3 regions of the Clostridium kluyveri DSM 555 genome follow, and region 2 is predicted to be linked to each of the others. Evidence: riboswitches for the same ligand, from Rfam matches in the RefSeq annotation. Region 2 holds a riboswitch; each other region holds the start of a gene.

Evidence for each region. A riboswitch is a leader RNA that binds a small molecule or an ion and turns the genes downstream of it on or off. The one in region 2 is predicted to bind S-adenosylmethionine.
Region 1: it holds a riboswitch for S-adenosylmethionine, as region 2 does, so the genes downstream of both, CKL_RS03265 (methionine ABC transporter ATP-binding protein) here and CKL_RS08815 (methyl-accepting chemotaxis protein) in region 2, are expected to answer to the same signal.
Region 3: it holds a riboswitch for S-adenosylmethionine, as region 2 does, so the genes downstream of both, metK (methionine adenosyltransferase) here and CKL_RS08815 (methyl-accepting chemotaxis protein) in region 2, are expected to answer to the same signal.

Annotation. Positions count from the first base shown of each region.
Region 1 covers NC_009706.1:654,489-656,760, forward strand. Annotated here, with positions in the region: gene CKL_RS03260 (DegV family protein) at 1-746, shown strand, start outside; SAM riboswitch class I at 807-907, shown strand; gene CKL_RS03265 (methionine ABC transporter ATP-binding protein) at 992-1,948, shown strand; gene CKL_RS03270 (methionine ABC transporter permease) at 1,950-2,272, shown strand, end outside.
Region 2 covers NC_009706.1:1,904,272-1,906,543, forward strand. Annotated here, with positions in the region: gene CKL_RS08815 (methyl-accepting chemotaxis protein) at 1-1,245, opposite strand, end outside; SAM riboswitch class I at 1,327-1,430, opposite strand; gene CKL_RS08820 (GTP-binding protein) at 1,540-2,272, opposite strand, start outside.
Region 3 covers NC_009706.1:3,717,776-3,720,047, forward strand. Annotated here, with positions in the region: gene CKL_RS17870 (ABC transporter substrate-binding protein) at 1-144, shown strand, start outside; gene metK (methionine adenosyltransferase) at 220-1,395, opposite strand; SAM riboswitch class I at 1,464-1,569, opposite strand; tRNA gene CKL_RS17880 (tRNA-Tyr) at 1,645-1,729, opposite strand; tRNA gene CKL_RS17885 (tRNA-Thr) at 1,735-1,810, opposite strand; tRNA gene CKL_RS17890 (tRNA-Val) at 1,831-1,906, opposite strand; tRNA gene CKL_RS17895 (tRNA-Tyr) at 1,916-2,000, opposite strand; tRNA gene CKL_RS17900 (tRNA-Thr) at 2,006-2,081, opposite strand.

The DNA of each region.
Region 1 (2,272 bases), 1.2 Mb from region 2:
GTGGAGAATATATAGATAAAGTTGAAATCACTCCAAAGGAAGTATATGATAATATGAAAGTGGAAATTCCCAAATCTTCACTGCCTTCCATGGAGGATATGGAGATGGTCTATAAAAGACTTGAGGAAGAAAATTACACCCATGTAATTGCCATAGTTATTTCAAGTGGACTTTCAGGTACATATAATGCTTTAAAAATAGTAAGTGAAAAGCATAAAAATTTGACTACTTATATATATGATTCCAAATCTACATCTGTGGGAGAGGGAATCATTTTAAAAGAGTGTGGTAAACTCATTGAACAGGGGAGAAATTTTCAACAAATCGTAGATACTATACCAAAGATAAAAAGTAATATGCATTTCTTTTTTGTTTTTGGCACTTTGGAATATGCTAGAAAGGGTGGTCGTATAGGAAAGATACCTGGTACTATTGGAGAGATACTAGATATAAAGCCTATTGTTTATTTCGATGATAGCTATGGTGTTTGTTGTACTTATGACAAGGTCAGAGGAAGAAAGCGCTCTTTAAATAAAATGGTAGATATAGGAAAGAAGTTTTTAGATAAAAACCAATGTGAGGTGTATATAGTACATGGTAATGCAGAAGAAGATGCAGATAGAGTTCATAACATGATTTTACAATTACCTAATATAGAAAATATACACATGATAGGTCAAATAAGTCCTATAGTTGGGGTATATTCTGGTCCGGGAACAGTTGGAATATGTTATTTTACAATGTGACCATTGACATTATAAACTTAAGTTGATATAATTAAATCCGTAAATTGAATATGAATCTTGAACTTATCAAGAGAGGTGGAGGGAACAGGCCCATTGAAGCCCGGCAACCAATACGTTGTATAATGGTGCCAAATCCTGCAGCGAAGGCTGAAAGATGAGAGAAATATTATGTATGTTAAATCTGAGGTTTTCCTCAGATTTTTTAGTGCTGTATAATTTTATTTGTAGAGGCAGGGTGAATATTATTGATAAATATTAATAATGTTGGTAAGAGTTTTGATAATAAGGTTGTAATTAAAAATATAAACCTTAATATAAAAAAAGGGGAAATATTTGGAGTAGTAGGACAGAGTGGAGCAGGGAAATCTACACTGCTCAGATGTTTAAATGGCCTTGAAAGCTATGATACTGGAAGTATAAAGATAATGGACAAAGAGGTAAAAGACTTAAAAGGAAAAGAAATAAGAGTTTTCAGGAAAAATTTGGGTATGATATTCCAAAATTTTAATTTGCTAAATAGGAAAAATGTATATGATAATATATCACTTCCCCTGGAGGTATGGGGATATGATAAAAACAAAATAAAATCTAGAGTAGAGGAATTATTAAAATTAGTAGCACTTCGTGATAAGGCTAAAAGTATGCCAAGGCAATTAAGTGGAGGACAAAAACAGAGAGTGGCTATTGCAAGGGCACTTGCTTTGAATCCCAGTATATTACTCTGCGATGAAGCTACTTCAGCCTTGGATCCTAATACTACACAATCTATACTTGAACTTTTAAAGAAGATAAATAAGGAATTTGAACTAACCATAGTAGTAGTAACACATCAAATGGAAGTAATAAAAGAAATATGTAACAAGGTAGCAATTATTGACAGTGGGGAGATAAAGGTAGAAGGAGATGTGGAAGAAGTATTCCTAAGGCCAGGTGAATATTTGAAAAAATTGCTGGGAAATGAAAATTTACTGCCGGAAAGAGGAATGAACATAAGAATATTTTTCCCGAAGGAAATAAGTCAGGATAATTTGATAACTTCTATGGCTATAGATTTAAATATAAAATTTTCCATAGTGTGGGGAAAACTTGAGAGATTTCGAGATAATGTACTGGGAAGCCTAGTAATAAATATAAACCAAAAAGATAAGGAACAAATATGTAATTATCTTTCTTCAAAAAATGTAACATGGGAGGTGGAATAGTATGAGTTTTAATGAAATATTTAAGCAGGTACTATTTCCGGCTGTAGGAGAGACATTTTATATGGTAATAGTTTCTACAGTATTTGCCGTAATTATAGGATTTATACCTGCAGTTTTACTAATAATAACGCAGCCAGGGGGGCTTAGGCCTAATAAGGCAGTTTATAAGGTTTTAGATGTAGTGGTAAATTTACTTAGATCATTTCCATTTATAATACTTATGATAGCTATCTTTCCTTTTACAAAGCTTATAGTTGGAAAAGCCATAGGTACTACGGCAGCCATAGTTCCACTTACCATAGCTGCAGCACCTTTTGCAGCAAG
Region 2 (2,272 bases):
ATAATCTTTGGCAAAAGAGGATATTCCCTCCTTTAAACTCTTATTCATATCTGATAAATTCGATATAGAATCAAAGGCATTTTTCATAGCAGATAACTGTTCTTGGGACGCTGATGCCACTTGCTGGGTAGCTGCAGAGGTATTTTCGGATATTTCACATACCTTTCTCATAAGATCTCTTATATCAATTACTTTTTTATTTTGTATATTTATAACTTTATTTATATCTTCTATGGAATCTATAGATTTTTTACTTTCTATATATATATTATCTAAATTTTCTTTTGTAGCATTGGAAAATGTTATGGTTTCACTAAATATTTTAGCTTCATTATCCATGTTAGCAGATATGTCCGTTATTTCTGATTTAATCTCATCTATTATATACTGAATTTCTTTGGCTTGATTTGAGGATATAGCAGCCAGTTTTCTTATTTCATTTGCCACTACTGCAAAACCTGAACCACTTTCTTTTGCCTTTGCAGCTTCTATAGAAGCATTTAAGGAAAGCAAATTAGTATTTTTACTTATATCATTTACTGCATCTGCTATATTTTGAATTTTAAAAGCTTTTTCATATAAATTTTTTACTTTCGATACTAGTTTTATATTTAGCTCTGAAGACTGATTCATCTTTTCAATCAATTCTTCATAAGTTTCACTACTGTGTTTTACTACTTCCATCATAGAATGAGCATTATTTGCAACCGACTCTCCATTTTGTGATACAGATTTATGTCCTTCCACAAATTCTTTAATAAGTGTCTCCGTTTTAATTGCATCATTCATCTGTTCTGTCATATCCTGGGATATATTATTTATAGCAGAACTGGTTTCTTCACCTGATCTCTCTACCAATATTGCATTTGAACTTAAATCTTCGCAGTAATTTACAACTTTATCAGTCATTATATTGGTTTCATTTATAAATCCCCGTATACTTAAAATCAATATATTTATACTTGAACACAAAGCACTAAAAATACTTTTATCATGTGTTTTTATTTTTTTTGTTAAATCTCCTCGGGATATTTCTTCTGTAGACTTATTAATATCTTCCAAAGATTTAAGAGTCAAATTTAATATTATAACAACAGCTGTGACTAAAATTATAATTAATAAAACCCATACAATATTATTTAATATAATACCCTTTCCTCCAATAATACTGGAGACAATAAAAACTAATAGTGTTAAAAATACCGAACTTACTCCAAATATAAGATCTATCTTTCTACCCTTCATATTTAAAACCTCCTAAAAACAAAATTGAAATACAAAAACCTCTTCTTAATAATTAAGAAGAGGCCAAAAAACCACAGCATCCTCTCATCTTTAAGGAAATATCCTTCAGGATTTAGCACATTTCTAGAATATCTAGCTGTTGCCGGGCTTCACAGGGCCAGTCCCTCCACCTCTCGTGATAAGAGCGTATATAATGTGTATTCATTTTTTATTACAATAAATTATATACATTATGACTATAATTTGTCAACAACTTTATAGGATTTAAAATTGATTTTTAATACTATATTTTTATCAATAACCAAGTGTTTTTATAATATCTTTAACTTTTACATCCGAATTAAATTCTGGATTATCTATATAAAGCATTATAACTGGATAATCAGCCCTTTCATACTTAAATATATTATCACTATCTTCACTGAAAACAGTTGGATTTCTCTTTTTATATACTTCTTTAGGAGCATCTATGAATATTTCTACATAATTTTCCGCTCCAATTATATTTTTTGCATATTCTCTATCCTCTTTAAATCTGCTTACAGATGTAACTATGGTTATGGTGCCACTATCTGCAAATAAATTAGCTACTTCTGCAATTCGTCTAGTCTGTTCATGGGCATCTTCTGAGTTAAATGTAAGATCAGAGCTGAGCCCAAACCTTAGATGTGAAGAATCAAGATAGTATACTTTTTTCCCTAAATCCACAAGTTTCTTCTCAAGTTTAACTGCTATTTCATTTTTTCCACATCCAGGAAGTCCTGTAATCCAGATAACTCTTCCTTTCTGGCCTAGTTTTAACTCTCTATCTTTTCTTGATACAAGTCTTTTTCTTATAGATATATTTTTACTTTTTACCTCTTTTATTTCCCTTTTCAATGAATCTTCTATATTTGAAATAATTCCTCCACCACTTATATCGTAGTCATCTACTATAACAAATCTTCCTGTAGATTGAAATTGACTGAACTCATCAAAACATATAGGTTCTTCAGTTTTTATAGTAACTTCTGCTACATCATTTTTC
Region 3 (2,272 bases), 1.8 Mb from region 2:
CCCTTATGGCTAGCCAAAAATCTCCATCCTGACTTATTTAATGATTTAGATATTAAACAAAAAGTAAAAGAATTTTACAAAAATTATTATTATTATGATCTATCAGATAACAACCTAGAGGATATATTAAATCCAAAAAAATAAATATGCATTATAGATACCTATTCAAAATAATTAAAATAAAAAACTCTGTACTATAATTATACAGAGTTTTTATTGTTAAAGATAATTCTTTATATCATTAACCTTATTTAATTTTTCCCAAGGTAAGTCTATATCAGTTCTTCCAAAGTGTCCATAAGCTGCGGCCTGTCTGTATATAGGTCTTCTTAGCTCTAATTCTCTTATTATTACTGCTGGCCTTAAATCAAACACCTTATTTACTATATCAACTATCTTCTTCTCAGATATCTTTTCAGTGCCAAAGGTATCCACATTTATTGAAACAGGTTCTGCTACGCCTATAGCATAAGCAATCTGTATTTCCAACTTATCAGCAACTCCTGCAGCAACTAAATTTTTAGCTACCCATCTAGCAGCATAAGCAGCAGATCTATCAACCTTAGTAGGATCCTTTCCGGAAAATGCTCCTCCACCGTGTCTTCCGTAACCACCATAGGTATCAACTATTATTTTTCTTCCTGTAAGCCCAGAGTCTCCTTGCGGACCTCCAACTACAAATCTTCCTGTTGGATTTATAAAATATTTAGTATTAGAGTCTAAAAATTCCGGTGGAACAACAGGTTCTATAACATTTTTTATTATATCTCTTTCAATTTGTTCTTTGGTGACAAATTCGTCATGTTGGGTAGACACCACTATTGTGTCTACTCTAACTGGCTTATTCTCCTCATATTCTATAGTAACCTGTGTCTTTCCATCAGGTCTTAAATAATCCAATGTACCTTCTTTTCTAACTTGTGATAATCTCTTTGAAAGCTTATGAGCCAAGTTTATGGGCATAGGCATATACTCTGGAGTTTCATTTGTTGCAAATCCGAACATCATACCCTGATCTCCAGCCCCTATAGCATCCACCTTTTCCATCTTGCCTACTTTAGCTTCTAAAGATTCATTAACTCCCATAGCTATATCTAAGGATTGTTCATCAATTGAACTAAGTACTGCACAAGTGTCACAATCAAATCCATATTTAGCCCTAGTATATCCTATTTCCCTTATGGTTTTTCTAACTATTTTAGGGATATCAATATAACAATTAGTAGATATTTCCCCCATAACCAAAACCATACCTGTAGTAGTTGCAGTCTCACATGCCACTCTCCCCTGAGGATCCTGTTCCAAAATAGCATCTAAGATAGCATCTGAAATTTGATCGCACATTTTATCAGGATGTCCTTCCGTAACTGATTCAGATGTAAACAGCTTTCTCATTCTTAATACCTCCCTCTATAAAATAAAAAAACCACTTCAATAAGAAGAGGTTAAATAAATTAACTACTCTCTTATCTTGCAGCCTTTAAAACTGCTGGAATTGGCACCTTAATGATTAAAGCACTGGTTGCCGGGCTTCACAGGGCCTTTTCCCTCCACCTCTCTTGATAAGAGCTTCATATAATAAATTTTATTAGTTATGAAAACAACAAATTAAGTAAAATAAAAAACACCCAAAAGTGCCTTTTATGGTGGAGGAAGATGGATTCGAACCATCGAAGTCACTGACAACAGATTTACAGTCTGCCCCCTTTGGCCACTCGGGAATTCCTCCGCATTTGGTGCTGGCAGTAGGCTTCGAACCCACGACCTACTGATTACAAGTCAGTTGCTCTACCTGCTGAGCTATGCCAGCTTATTTTATTATTAGATAAATGGTGGGCACAACAGGGATCGAACCTGTGACCCCCTGCTTGTAAGGCAGATGCTCTCCCAGCTGAGCTATGCGCCCCAATTTTTATGGTGGAGGAAGATGGATTCGAACCATCGAAGTCACTGACAACAGATTTACAGTCTGCCCCCTTTGGCCACTCGGGAATTCCTCCATATTTGGTGCTGGCAGTAGGCTTCGAACCCACGACCTACTGATTACAAGTCAGTTGCTCTACCTGCTGAGCTATGCCAGCTTATTCTTTAACTATGTATTTTATAGAATACAAACACACATGCCTAACGTAGATTAGTATACATTCTCATTCATTTATTTTCAAACCTACTATACCCGTATAATATAATATTAAAGGTTTATTGCTCCATATTTCTTTAGATTTCTTTGAAAATCATATGTATATGGTTGAAATTTAATATTTTACCGCTT